DNA from 4 places in the Nonomuraea sp. B19D2 genome. Region 3 is predicted to be linked to each of the others. Evidence: predicted binding sites of a transcription regulator. Region 3 holds the regulator's gene; each other region holds the start of a gene.
What was found. The regulator LexA, encoded in region 3, represses DNA repair genes until DNA is damaged. The targets are predictions, from matches to a motif close to TCGAACANNTGTTCGA.

Region 1 (3,537 bases), on a different contig from region 3:
GCGAAGAGCCCCACGTAGCCGTTCCCGAGCCCGTTCGGGTCATCCACCTGGTGGACCTGCTGGTCGTTCACCCACATCGTCAGCCGCACGGCCGATCCGACCTGCTCGCACGACGCCACCAGCCGGGCCTTGCCGGGCAGCTCGTCCACCTGCACCGGCTGGGCCAGCGTGCCGCCGGCCCCGTCCACGATGCGCCGGATCCTGGCCTTTCCCGTCGTGTCGAGGGCGAACTCGTAGTACGTGTCGTCATCGTCCACGTTGTGGCAGTACACGCCGTACTCGCCGGTGCCGGTGTGCCTCTTGACCTCGGCGGTGACGGCGACGACGACGGAAGACGGCAACATCGGCGTGGGCGTGGCCGAGGGGCTGGGCGTGCCGGTCGGCTTGGCGATGAGGAAGGGTATGGGGGCCTTCGCCCACCGCTCTTCCGATCCCTTCTCGACATCCAGCCCGTATGTTCCGTCCGTCCGGTATCCGTAGCTGGCCGAGGCGTCGGGGTCGTACGTGCCGGTCCAGCCGCCGGAGGTCTGCGTGAAGTCCTCGCGGTAGAGAACGCCCAGGTCGTCGGGCGGCCCGCTGGGGGCGAACACCGCCCACGCGGCCACGGACCCGGCCACGAGCACCGCCGTGGCCGCGGCGATCCCGGCGATCAGCTTGGCGCGGCCGCCCTTGGACGGCTGCTGGACGGACGTGTACGCCGTCGTGGCCTGCTGCCAGGCCACCTGCACGGTCTGCGCCGCCTGCTCGGGCGCGGCCGACCGCCCGACGAGGTGGTCGAGCAGCTGCTGCGCGGTGGGCCGCATGGCCGGGTCCTTGTGCAGCGCCGCCCTGACCAGCTCGCGCAGGGCGGGATCGACGTCGTCCAGGTTCGGCTCGGTGTTGAGCACCTGATAGACGATCGCGGGCAGCGTGTCGCCGCCGAACGGCGCCCTCCCGCTGGCGGCGAACGCGATCAGGCTGCCCCACGAGAACACGTCGCAGGCCGGGGACACCGGCTCGCCCCGCAGCACCTCGGGAGCCATGTAGCGGGGCGTGCCGACCAGCTCGCCGGTGCCCGTGACGCCGCCCAGCGTGTCGAGCGCCCGCGCGATGCCGAAGTCGATCACGCGTGGTCCGACCGGCGACAGCAGCACGTTCGACGGCTTGAGGTCCCTGTGCACCACCCCGGCGCCGTGGATGGCGGTCAGGGCGGTGGCCACGCTGACGGCCAGCGCGTCGAGGCTGGAGCCGCGCAGGGGGCCGGACTGGCCCACGGCCGCTTCGAGGTTCGGCCCCGGCACGTACTCGGTGACGACGTAGAGCTGGTCGCCGTCGAGAGCGGCCTCGAGCACCGCGGCCGTGCAGAACCTGCGCACCCTCCGGGCGGCGTCCGCCTCCCTGCGAAAGCGCATGCGGAACTGCTCGTGCTGGGTCAGCTCCGGGTTGATCACTTTGACGGCGACCCGCTGCCCAGCGGGGTCCTCGGCGAGATGGACCGTGCCCATGCCGCCGCGCCCCAGCACGCTAAGTAACCTGTAGCGCCCAATGTGGGAGGTTTCACCGCTCACGCCGCGCAAGCTTACCGATACGTCGCGGGCCTCGCAGGTGGACGTGTACGCCCTTGTGTGAGGGAAGGAGCCGGGGTGACGAACCCAGCGTACGACTTGCGCTGGAAGCCGTAAGAACATATGTTCGACTTATAAGCGCACCCGTCTTCCCCCGGGTGGCTCAGCATACGACCAGAGCCGCGGGGAGAAAGCGTCTTGAGCAGACTCTATGGCGATCCGATAGAGGTGTGGACCAGGGACGGGGAGCCGACCCAGTTCGTCTGGCGCGACCGGCTCTATCTCGTCCGCCGGGTCCTCGACCACTGGGTGGTCGCGCGCGAGTGGTGGAAGACCGGCGACGGCGATCCGGGTGAGCGCAAGTTCTGGCGGGTGGAGGCCAGCCCCGGGCGTGAGGTGGGCTCGTACGAGCTGCGTTACGACACCGCCGGCAGCGGCTGGCTGCTCCTGAGGGCGTGGGACTGATGGCGCCGCCGTTCCCGCACCTCAGCGTGTGCTCCGCGTACTCCATGCGCTTCGGCACGGCCTTCCCCCAGGCGCTGGTGAGCCGGGCGGTCGAGCACGGGATGGACATCCTCGCCCTGACCGACCGCGACGGGCTCTACGGCGCGATCAAGCACGCCCAGGCGTGCGCGGAGGCCGGGATCTCCGCGGTCTTCGGCGTGAACCTGGCACTCGACGCCCTACCCCCGCTGCCGGGGCTCGGGGTGCCCGGGCTGGACATGCCCGGGCGGCGCGCGCCGCGTCCCAAGACCGGGCCGGACGCCGAGGACCGCGTCACGGTGCTGGCCCGCGCCAAGGGCTGGTCCCGCCTGTGCCGCCTGGTCACGGCCGCGCACTACGCGGCCGAGCGCGGCACGCCCAGGGTGAGCCGCGAGCTGATCGGCGAGTGGGCGGGAGGCCCGGGCGGGGAGCACGGGTTCGGCGCCGAGGACGGGCTCGTGGTGCTGCTCGGCCCCAGGTCCGACGTGGGCCGCGCGGTGGCCGAGCGGCGCGACGAGCACGCCAGGACGCTGCTCGGCCTCTGGCGCGCCGCGGTGCCCGGAGTGGTGATCGAGCTGGTCGACCAGTACGGCTTCCGCGACGCCACCACGGCCGTGCGCATGCTCGGCCTGGCCGAGTCCATGGGCGTCCCCGCCGTGCTGACCAACGCGGTGCGCTACCTCGACCCGGCCGACCACCAGGTCGGCGACGTGCTCGACGCGGCCCGCCAGCTCGTCCCGCTGCACCCGCGCCACCTGGACCGCATGACCTCCCACGCCTACCTCAAGAGCACCAAGGAGATGCGCCAGGTGGCGACCAAGGTCTGCGGCGCGGACCAGGAGCGGGTCGCGCGGCTGCTGTTCACCACCAGGCGGCTGGCCGAGGCGTGCTCGGTGAACCCGGACGGGCTGCTCGCGCTGCGGAGCGACCCGCCCGACCTGCACCTGCCCGAGATCGGCCGCGACCCGGTGCCGCTGCTGCGCCACCGGGTGGAGGACGGGCTGATCAGACGCGGCCTCGACCGCTCCGGCGACGCCAGACGACGCCTCAGGGACGAGATGGCCATCATCGAGCGCAAGCGCCTGTCCGGATATTTCATCGCCGTCGCCGGCATCACGGACATGATCCGCGGCATGGGCGTCCGCTGCGCCATCCGCGGCTCGGGCGCGGGCAGTCTGGTCAACTACCTCATCGGCATCGGCGAGGTGAACCCCCTCGACCACGGCCTGCTCATGGAGCGCTTCCTGTCGGAGGGCCGCGTCGGGCTGCCCGACATCGACGTGGACGTGGAGTCGGCCCGCCGCCTCGACTGCTACAAGGCCATCTTCGAGCAGTACGGCGAGGCCCGCGTGGCCTGCGTGTCCATGATGGAGACCTACCGGGCGCGCAGCGCCATCCGCGACGTCGCGGGGGCCATGGGCCTGCCGCCGCACGAGATCGACGCCATCGCGAAGGCGTTCCCGCACATCAGGGCCAAGCAGATCACCGCGTCCCTGCACGACCTGCCCGA
Region 2 (3,537 bases), on a different contig from region 3:
GCACCCGCGTCCCCTTGCGGGGCTCCGACTTGCCGAGGGACTTGTGGGCGGGACCGGCGGACTCCGGCTTGTGGGCGGGGTCGGCGTGCTGCGGCTCGGCGGGGCCGGCGTGCTGGGACGCCAGCCTGTCGAGTGACCACAGGAACGCCGCCAGCGTCTTGCCCGAGCCGGTGGGTGCGACGACCAGGGTGTTGTCGCCGCGCGAGATCGACTCCCACGCCCCCTCCTGGGCGGCCGTGGGTGCTTGGAAGGCTCCGGCGAACCATTGCCTGGTCACCTGGCTGAACTGGTCAAGGGAGCTCACCAGCACATATTGCCTCGCGCCACCGACAGAAACCGCATTGGCGCCGCGACGGGCGGTTGAGCGGGGGCCTTGGCGGACATACAGCGACCGTGACCATCGACTATGCGGCCATCGAAGCCCGCCGTGCGGAGCTCAGGCGGCGTTACGTCTTACCGCACCGGCCATCGAGCAGCGCGCGCGGCCTGCACCACATGGCCCTGCTCTCGTCGGACGTGGAACGAACCATCAAGTTCTACCAGGAGCTTCTGGAGTTTCCGCTCACCGAGATCATCGAGAACCGCGACTACAAGGGCTCGAACCACTTCTTCTTCGACATCGGCAACGGCAACCTGCTCGCGTTCTTCGACTTCCCCGGGCTCGACCTGGGGCCGTACCAGGAGGTGCTGGGCGGGCTGCACCACGTCGCGATCTCCGTCGACCCCGCCACGTGGGAACGTCTGCGCGGAAAGCTGGAGATGGCCGGCGTGCCGCACCAGATAGAGAGCGGCGCCTCCATTTACTTCAAGGACCCCGACGGCGCCCGGCTGGAGCTGCTCGCCGACCATCTCGGTGAGATGTACGGCTCACGTGTGCTGTGACCGCGGTTCGACGATGGTTCGACGCTCGTTGACGCCCTAGCGTCGCGACGGCCGGCGCGTGCGGGGCTTGCCCGCACGGGGCGCCTGCCTGATGCCGGCATGCCTTTCCGATCGCTCCGCCTTCTCCTTCTGTACGGCGAGGCGCAGCACGAGCAGCAGCCGGCGGCGTTTGGCCCTGTTGGCCTTCGTCTTGGCTGTCTTCGGGGGTGAAGACTTGGGGGTCTTTGGCATGGGGATGTCTTACCCACGCCCCGGGCGATTCCATACTTGGATTCATGCGCCTGACGGAGTTCTGGAGACGGATGAACGCTCATTTCGGGGAGACGTACGCCGAATCGTGGGCGCGCGACTACGTGCTCGCGCCGCTCGGCGGGCGGACCGTCATGCAGGCGCTGGCCGACGGTGAGAGCGCCAAGACCGTCTGGCGCGCGGTCTGCCAGGTGGAGAACGTCTCGCCCAAGCTGCGCTAAGTCTGCGCCATGTCGAGGGTCTGCCGCAGCGTGGCGGCCGTGAGCTCCAACTCGTCCGCGCTGCCCTGCCCGCCGGGCGACCACAGGAACAACCATCCGCGGTGCGACGGGGTGGCGAAGATGATCGTCTGGCGGCCGGTGCGCGGGTGCCAGACCCACAACACCGGATCCTCGGTGCCTACCATGCGGCTGACCAGGCCATGATGGGGGAGCAACTCGGCGAGCGCCTCAAGACGGGTGCGTCGTTCCCTGGTGTAGCCGCTCGCCACTCGCCACCTCCGACCCCTCGCCCCTGCAGTGAGTCTCCCCAGCTCACCGCGCGTGCAACACGTTGGAGACCAACATCGGCCGGGCGTGTTCGTGAGGATACGGAGGGGGCTCGCAGGCGACCGATGGCACACCGCCCCGGCACACCGCCCGAGCGCACAAGCCCGGCACAGCGCCCCGGCACGGCACCGGTGCACCGCCCCGAGCGCACCACCCCCAGTGCACAGGCCCGGCACACTGCCCGGCACGGCACCGGTGCACCGCCCCGAGTGCACCACCCCCAGTGCACAGGCCCGGCACACTGCCCCGGCGAGGAAGAAGGACGACTCACCTCCCCGAACACGGGAGCTTGACGGCGACCTGCGTGTTCCTGCTGTGATCGAACAGCCGTTCGGCTACGATTGACTCCGCCGGGCCACGTCTTCCCCGGCAGTCGCAGAAAATGTCGGTGGCAGGCCGTAGCTTTCACTCGACTGATCGGACCACGACCCTCCAGGGGGAGTTCCCATGGCTATCAACGACCGCGAGAAGGCCCTCGAGACCGCCCTCGCTCAGATCGAGCGACAGTTCGGCAAGGGCTCAGTGATGCGCCTGGGCGACGACGCCCGAGCTCCCATCGAGGTGATCCCCACGGGGTCGATCTCCCTTGACGTGGCCCTCGGCATCGGCGGCCTGCCGCGCGGCCGCATCGTCGAGATCTACGGCCCCGAGTCTTCGGGTAAGACCACGATCGCCCTGCACGCGGTGGCCAATGCCCAGCGGGCCGGCGGCATCGCGGCGTTCATCGACGCCGAGCACGCCCTCGACCCCGAATACGCCAAGAAGCTGGGGGTCGACACCGACGCCCTGCTGGTCTCCCAGCCCGACACCGGCGAGCAGGCGCTGGAGATCGCCGACATGCTGATCAGGTCCGGCGCCGTCGACATCATCGTCATCGACTCGGTGGCCGCGCTGGTGCCCAAGGCCGAGATCGAGGGCGAGATGGGTGACAGCCACGTCGGCCTCCAGGCCCGCCTCATGTCCCAGGCCCTGCGCAAGGTCGCCGGCGCGCTCAACAGCACGGGCACCACCGCCATCTTCATCAACCAGCTCCGCGAGAAGATCGGCGTCATGTTCGGCAGCCCCGAGACGACGACCGGCGGTAAGGCGCTCAAGTTCTACGCCTCGGTCCGGATGGACATCCGCCGCATCGAGACCCTCAAGGACGGCACGGAGGCGGTCGGCAACCGCACCCGGGTCAAGGTCGTGAAGAACAAGATGGCCCCGCCCTTCCGCGTCGCCGACTTCGACATCCTCTACGGCGTGGGCATCTCCCGCGAGGGCGGCCTCATCGACATGGGCGTGGAGCACGGCTTCGTCCGCAAGTCCGGCGCCTGGTACACGTACGAGGGCGACCAGCTCGGCCAGGGCAAGGAAAACGCCCGCAACTTCCTGAAGAACCACCCCGACATGGCCAACGAGATCGAGAAGAAGATCAAGGACAAGCTGGGCGTGGGCCCCCGCCTCGACGCCCCCGCCGAAGCCGCAGCCCCCGCCCCGGCCGCCGCTCCTTCCGGCCGCGGCTCGAAGTCCACCCCGAAGCCGGGTGACGTCTGATCGCCCACCCCATGAGTGACCCCGTCCACCCCATGAGTGACCCAGACCGGCCACAGGCGCCCCAATCCCGGGGCGCCCGGCCCGGCCCCCCTCCGCCGTCCCCGTCCTGGGGCCGCGACCTGGCCCGCTCGTCCACGGACGGCTGGCCATCGGTCGACGAGTGGCGCGATCACCGCGCCCGCCAACGCGCCTCCACCCCACCCCCCGACCCCCAGCCCGCCACAGTCGACCCTCAGGCCGGCACGGCCGGTTCCCAGCCTCGCACGGACGATTCGCAGGCTGGCACTGGAGACTCTCAGCTCGGGGTGGCCAACTCCCTGCC
Region 3 (3,537 bases):
AGGACCCGGGCGTGTCGACCTCAGGAGTGATCTTTGTGCAGCTGGAGGCGTCACATGAGTTGCGCGCAGCCTCGCCGGTGAACGAACCTCACAAAGTTATCCGACGCCTCTACTTCCACGAACGTCACCCACCCACCGGACCCCGGCGCCCAGGCGATCAGCCCAAGGCGGCGGCGTCGTCCGGGACGCAGAGCGGCGCGACCAACCGCGGAGGCCGGCGACGCCACCGCACACACGGAGGCGCCACCCGGCCCAAGGACGCACTGCCACCCTGCACGCAGAGGCGGGCAGTCAACCCAAGGACACACTGCCACCGGCAGACACGGAGGTGGGCGATCAACCTTGGGGACCGATGCCACCCCGGGGCGCAGGAGTGGGCGATCAGCGTAAAGCGGCGGTGTCGTCCGGAACGTAGAGTCGGGTGCCGGGCCGGATGAGTGAGCCGGGCAGCCCGTTGAGGCGCTTGATCTCCTCCACGACAGGACCCGGATCGTCCCCCTGGGTGAGCGCCTCGGCGATGCGCCACAACGTGTCGCCCTCGCGCACTTCAACCCACGGCAGGCCGGCGTGGCTGGTCACGACGACCTGGACCGCCGCATGCCCGACCGCGCGCGTGCCGAGCCAGAACCCGCCCAGTGACAGCAACGCCATCGCGACCACCAGCACGACGCGCCCGCGCCGGGTCAGCCGCAACGGCGGAGCGGACCGCCGGCGCACTCGCGCCGATGCCCGCCGCGCACGCCACCTCGCGGCTCGGCGACCCCACCGCCGACTGCTCCGCCTCCCGACGCCGGCACCACGCCGCGAACGCCCGCCCCGCACGCCGCCTTCCCCTGCGCCACGAGCGCCTCCCCGCGTTCCGGCGACACCTGCGCGACCGCCCCGAAGATCCTCCGAAGCGCCCTCGCCACCACCCCGAGGACCAGCGACCCCGCGTCTACCCGCCGTCTTCCTTGCCCCGGAAACTCCCAGACCGCCCCCTTTCGCGGCTGCCCGCGGCCGCGCGTCGGCGGCCGGCGCCCGCACCACCCCTCGATCGTTCATCCCCATCCCCCGATCCGCGTCGGCACCACCCCTGGGGCGCCGTTGCCGCCGGCCCTCGCCGGAGCTGCGGGCGGCGGCCGTTTCGTCGCCTGCGTCCGCACGGGCTCCTCCCCTGCCCGGCGGTACGGTCGCGGCCGCGTCGGCGCCGGCACGCGGAGGCGGGACCAATCGCAAATGGGGCCTTCCCCCGCGACTCGAACGGGGCCCCAACCTCTTCCCGGAATTGCCGCGGAAACCGGCCCCCGTCCGCGTATTGTCTCGTCGATCGTTACTCTGCGTGGCATCGGCGATGAGTGTGAGTCGTTTGGCGTCTTGGCTGGTCGTGTCCGCTTTTGTGGGCGTTCGCATGGTTGACCTCCTGCCGTGCGGCCTGAGGGAAAGGCCAAATAAAGATCAGCAAATCGAACACGATGTCGATCGAACTCCCGTACGATGTTGTACACCACGCAGGCGACAATTTCGAGGAAGACTCGAACAATTGTTTGAAGATGATCTTCAACAGCGATACGGTCGCTGTGTGCGACATCAGGACCACGGACCGGGAGGTTCGCCGGTGAGGCGGGCCGCCAGGCGAGGAGGAGGAAGAGCATGAGTGAGCGGGATGGCGCGAACGGGGTCAGCGACCTCGCGGTGCGCCGGCGCGATGCCCTGGGCCTGACGCCCAGGCAGCGCAAGATCCTCGAAGTCATCCGCGACTCGGTGCAACAGCGCGGCTATCCGCCCTCCATGCGCGAGATCGGCGAGGCGGTTCAGCTGACCAGCACGTCGAGCGTGTCGCACCAGTTGACGGCGCTGCAGCGCAAGGGCTACCTGCGACGCGACCCGCACCGGCCGCGCGCGCTCGAGGTGCGCCTCCCGGGCGAGCCCGTGCTGTGGGTCGACCCCGACGCGACCGACGAAGAGCCGACGATCAACCGTCCCACGGCGGCTTACGTCCCGCTCGTCGGCCGCATCGCCGCCGGTGGTCCGATCCTGGCCGAGGAGAGCGTCGAAGACGTCTTCGCGCTGCCCAAGCAGCTCGTCGGCGAGGGCACGCTGTTCCTGTTGCAGGTCAGCGGTGACTCGATGATCGAGGCCGCCATCGCCGACGGCGACTGGGTGGTCGTGCGGCAGCAGCCGGTGGCGGAGAGCGGCGACATCGTGGCCGCCATGATCGAGGGCGAGGCCACCGTCAAGACCTTCAAGCGCAAGGACGGCCACGTCTGGCTCGTCCCGCACAACTCCAACTACGAGCCCATCCCCGGCGACGAGGCCAGCGTCCTGGGCAAGGTCGTAGCAGTCCTGCGCCGGTTGTAGCCGGCCACGGCTCGTAGGGCCTCGGCGCGCGTCATATGGCACGCGCCGCGCTCCGGCGCGCGCCAAACACACCACCCGCGGGGTACGACGACCTCGCGGGCACTACCGTGTCGCCACCAACGGCACGCCTTGGCACCGGCTCCGGCGTCTCACGATGTCGTCCGGCTGCACCGTGGTCCGAGTGGGCGGCGCGTTCGCCGGTGCCCGTGCTCGGCTGCGCCGTCTCACGATGTCGCCAACTGGGCGATGCGTCGCCTCCGACGTCCGTTTCGCGCTCGGCCTCGTCTGAGGCTGTGGCATAGGCGGCGTTTGCGGGTGTGCCCCATCGTGCCGCGATCGCGTGCGACGATCACCCGCAGACGGCGGCCAGTCGCTCACTCCAGTACGAAGCTCGCGTTCCCCTTGAAGGCGCTGGTGCCGTCGTTCTGCTCCCCCCACACCAGCCCCGCCCGATGCCGCAGAAAATACCCGGGAAAGTTCACGGACTCCAGCGACACCGTGCTCGAGCCCGCCAGCCCCGCGCGGCGCGCGAAACTGGCGTCCGCGTCGAAAAGGCCGGTCCCGTCCCGCCGTTCCACCCACGCCTCGAAATTCCGGTGCCGCAGGTAGTACCCCGGGAAGTTGGTCGACTCCAGCGAGACCGTCCCCGCGCCCGACAGCCCCGTGACGAGCCGGAACTGGGAGTCGGCCAGCGGTGAGATGTTGCCCTCCAGCCGCACCCGGTAGTCCCAGTGCCGCAGCGCCTGTCCTGGCGTGTCGTACGACATCAGCCGCACCGGCGTCGCCCCGTCGGGCACCGGGATGCCGAAGTCAGGCGTCCCGTCCGCCCGCCAGTACACCTTCTGCACCCGTGTACGCCGGTTCGGGTCGTTCAGCGGGTCGCCCGAGATGTCGCGGTAGTTCCGGTCGTGGTAGACGAGGATGTCGCTCTGCCCGTCCTCCGAGGTCGTGAAGGAGTTGTGGCCAGGCCCGTACTGGCTGGTCGCGGCGCTGCTGGCGAAGACCGGGTTCGGGCTCTTCGTCCAGGAGGACGCCTGCAGCGGGTCAGCCGAGGCGGAGGCGGTCAGCAGGCCGAGGCAGTAGTTGGCGTCCGTGGCACTCGCGGAGTACGTCAGGAAGAGCCGGCCGTTGCGCTGCAGCACCGAAGGGCCCTCGGCCACCTTGTAGCCGCGCGTCTCCCACGCCAGCGTCGGCACG
Region 4 (3,537 bases), on a different contig from region 3:
CGAGATCCCCGGCCCTCTCCAGCGCGGGCCCCGAGGTGATCCTGAGCGGCGCGTTGAGCTCCGCCGCGATGATCATGGCGAGCGTGGTCTTGCCCAGCCCCGGCGACCCGCTCATCAGCACGTGATCGGGCGGCCGCTGCCTGCGCAACGCGCTCTCGAGCACCAGGGAGAGCTGCTCACGCACGCGGCCCTGGCCGATGAACTCGCCCAGCCGCTTGGGCCGGAGCGCCGCCTCGATCTGCAGCTCATCACCCCCGGCATCGGGCGACACGAGCTCCCGCTCAAACCCCACGTCCCCACCTCCTCCAGGCAGCTCCCCCACCGGCACTCGCTCCCGTCACCACACCACAACGGCGAAACGCCCGACGGGATGTCGTGCGGCGGGGCTCGGCGCGATGCCGACGGCGCCGAGCCGGGCCACGGCGCCGGACCCACGTCTGGCCCGTCACGGCGAGCAGCCCGTGGCCGTTCACGACCGGCCATGACAGACGGAAACCGGCCTCGGCGTGCACGGACACGCCGGTCCCGCCGTGCGGACAGATGACGGGCGCGGTCATCGAAGGCTCAGGGCTTGGAGTGCGGCCTTCAGGAGCGCGGCGACCTGGGGCTGGCGGCCGGCGGCGAGGTCGGCGTCGGCGCGCGGCTCCACGGTGGCGACGGCCTCGTCGGCGTCCTTGCTCGAGTAGCCCAGCCCCACCAGTCCCGAGTGGACCTGCTCGCGCCACGCCGCCGCCCGCCGCTCCCCGTTGAGCGCGGCGTTGACGGCCTCCTCGGGCGTGCCGAGCCGGTCCTTAAGCTCCAGCACGATCCGCTGTGCCCCTTTCTGCCCGATCCCCGGCACCTGCGTGAGCGCCTTGAGGTCGGCACTGGCCACGGCGACGCGCAGCGCGTTGGGCGTGTGCACGGCGAGCATCGCCAGCGCCAGCTTGGGCCCGACCCCGCTGGCCGTCTGCAGCAGCTCGAACACGGCCCGCTCGTCGTCGGTGGCGAACCCGTAGAGCGTGAGCGACTCCTCCCGCACCACCAGCGACGTGGCCAGGCGCGCCTCCTCGCCGACCCGCAGCGTGGCGAGCGTGCCTGGAGTGCAGTGGGTGAGGATGCCGACGCCGCCGACCTCGATCACGGCTCCGTCGGGAGCGATCGCGGTCACCTTGCCCGACACCGACGCGATCACAGCCCACCATCCTTCCACGCCGCCACGGCCCGCACGCCGCCGGCAAGGGTCACAGCCCGACATCCTCTCGCATGACCGGTGACGACACGCCGCGGGCCCGCGGTGCGGTGGCGCGTCGCATCGCCCGCAAGGCCCGTCTCCGGGAACGTCACGACCTGGTGTCCTTCCGGGTGGCCTTGGCCAGGGCGGCGGCGAGGCGGTGCTGGGCGCCGCCGCGCCAGACGTGGCAGATGGCCAGGGCGAGGGCGTCGGCCGCGTCGGCGGGCCTCGGCATCTCCGTCAGGCGCAGCAGCCGGGTGACCATGGCGCCGATCTGCTTCTTGTCGGCCGTGCCGCTGCCGGTGATGGCCGCCTTGACCTCGGACGGCGTGTGCAGCGCCACCGGCAGCCCGCGCCGGGCCGCGCACAGCACGGCGATCCCGGCGGCCTGGGCGGTGCCCATGACGGTGCGTACGTTGTGCTGGCTGAAGACGCGCTCGACCGCCACCGCGTCGGGCCGTACCTCGTCGAGCCACTGCTCGATCCCGGCCTCGATGCCGACGAGCCGGGCGCCGAGCTCCTCGTCGGCTCCGGTGCGCACCACCCCGACGGCCACCAGCCGCAGCGGCGCGCCAGGCCGCCCCTCCACGGCGCCCACGCCGCACCGGGTCAGCCCGGGATCGACGCCCATCACCCGCACCGGCCACCCCTCCCGCACTGCCGAACATCTGTTCGGCACGAGACTCTACCCCGGCAGCGGTGCCCACGCACCGGGAACCGCCCGTACGCCCGGGGAATCGACCGACCCTGAGCGGTCAGAAGGAGTCCAGCATGTACGGCTTCGCGGCGAAGGCCGTGTCGAGGGCCTCGTCGTACCGTTCGTCGCCGGACATGAGCCCGCTCATCCGCAGCGTGGCCGTCGGGACCCCGGCATACAGCGCCGAGAACGCGTTCACGCTGAGCACGACCCCAGGCTCGGAGACCGCGGTGGCCGCGCAGGACCCGCCCGCGAACTCCAGCCGCCACGTCCCCCCGCCCAGCAACGGGTCCTCCACGGTGACCACGGCGTCGCAGGTCACGTGTGCCGGATAGCCCCGGCGCTCGACCGCGGCGGCCACGTCCAGCACCCTGAACATCCACCGCGCCTGCTTCACCTCCTCCTTGGACCGCTCGCGCAGCAGCCACAGCACCGGGTCGTCCGGGGCCACGGGGGCGACGACGTTGCGCGCGATCGACGACGCGCTGCCCACCATGGACCACAGGGCCCTGGCGGTCTCGCCGGAGCCGGCGACGAGGTTGTCGACCAGGAGGTCGTCGCCGCGCCAGCGGTAGACGACGAAGCCGTCCTCGGCGAGGTAGAGGAAGTCGTCCTCGATCCCCAGCCACAGGCTCCAGGTGCCCTCGTCCCAGGTGACGGGGCCGCTGGAGCGGGCGGCGGCGTGGACGCGGTGGAGCACGGAGACGAGCTCGGCGGCGTCGCCCGGGCCCATCCTGCGCAGCTTGACCTGCCCGGACGGTCTGATCTGGCGCAGCGCCTCGGCGGGGAGCGTCACGTTGTGCTGGGCCCCGGCGTGCTCGTAGCCGACCGAGCGGTAGAGGGGCGTGGTCGCCGGGTAGAGGGCGGAGACCGCGTCGCCGAGCGCGGCGGCCCGTTCGACGACGGCACGCATGAGCCGGGTGCCCAGGCCGCGGCCGCGGTCCTCGGGGTTGATGGTGACCCCCTGGATCCCCGCCATCGGCTGCGGCTTGCCGTGCCACCACTGCGTGAACTGGCGCAGCCGGGCCGCGCCGGCGAGCCTGGAGCCGTCGAACGCGCCCAGGTAGCGGCCCTCGCCGAGCGCCGGGAACACCGCCTGGCGCCACCTGTCGGCGTCGCCCGCGGCCAGCGGGCCGAACGAGCGCTTGCGGATGTCGAGGACGTCGTCCAGATCCTCAGGAGTCAGGTCGCGAATTTCCACGAAAAGACAACTTATGCAGCGGGGGTACGCGGCCGCGAACCATTTGTCGTGATAGCGAGCCTGTCCAGGTAGAGCAGCTGGGCGGCCACGACCGCGATCAGCGCGACGGCGACGACGAGGAGCGGCGTGCCGGCGCCGACGTCCGGGCCGGTGCCGGAGAAGCCGCCGAGCTGGGCCACCTGCGCGACCGGCGCGGTGTACAGGGTGGGCTTCTGGGCCACCAGCAGCGGCCAGAGGAGGTCCTGCGCGTTCACCAGGGCGACGGCCCCGGCGAGGATGCCCGCCATGGGCAGCGACGGGAGGAAGACGCCGCTGAAGAAGTCCTTGTCGGTGCGCTCCGCCAGCCCCTTGCACAGCAGCGTGAGCACCAGCAGGGCGGGGACGCTGACCAGGAGGGGCGGGAAGAGAGCCAGGAAGGAGTCGATG

Region 1: ABN273_RS29250 (DUF6504 family protein) is a predicted target of LexA. The motif match lies at 1,660-1,675, and genes of this name have one in related genera.
Region 2: recA (recombinase RecA) is a predicted target of LexA. The motif match lies at 1,999-2,014, and genes of this name have one in related genera.
Region 4: ruvC (crossover junction endodeoxyribonuclease RuvC) is a predicted target of LexA. The motif match lies at 1,874-1,889, and genes of this name have one in related genera.

Annotation. Positions count from the first base shown of each region.
Region 1 covers NZ_JBEFAK010000017.1:87,228-90,764, reverse strand. The annotation lists gene ABN273_RS29255 (serine/threonine-protein kinase) at 1-1,547, opposite strand, end outside; gene ABN273_RS29250 (DUF6504 family protein) at 1,743-2,009, shown strand; gene ABN273_RS29245 (DNA polymerase III subunit alpha) at 2,009-3,537, shown strand, end outside.
Region 2 covers NZ_JBEFAK010000008.1:287,412-290,948, forward strand. The annotation lists gene ABN273_RS18185 (ATP-dependent helicase) at 1-307, opposite strand, end outside; gene ABN273_RS18190 (VOC family protein) at 394-882, shown strand; gene ABN273_RS18195 (hypothetical protein) at 919-1,113, opposite strand; gene ABN273_RS18200 (DUF3046 domain-containing protein) at 1,158-1,352, shown strand; gene ABN273_RS18205 (hypothetical protein) at 1,349-1,621, opposite strand; gene recA (recombinase RecA) at 2,127-3,215, shown strand.
Region 3 covers NZ_JBEFAK010000015.1:99,218-102,754, forward strand. The annotation lists gene ABN273_RS26800 (LysM peptidoglycan-binding domain-containing protein) at 382-693, opposite strand; gene lexA (transcriptional repressor LexA) at 1,633-2,340, shown strand; gene ABN273_RS26810 (family 43 glycosylhydrolase) at 2,715-3,537, opposite strand, start outside.
Region 4 covers NZ_JBEFAK010000012.1:156,227-159,763, reverse strand. The annotation lists gene ruvB (Holliday junction branch migration DNA helicase RuvB) at 1-292, opposite strand, end outside; gene ruvA (Holliday junction branch migration protein RuvA) at 554-1,174, opposite strand; gene ruvC (crossover junction endodeoxyribonuclease RuvC) at 1,323-1,853, opposite strand; gene ABN273_RS23375 (GNAT family N-acetyltransferase) at 1,969-3,111, opposite strand; gene ABN273_RS23370 (hypothetical protein) at 3,123-3,537, opposite strand, start outside.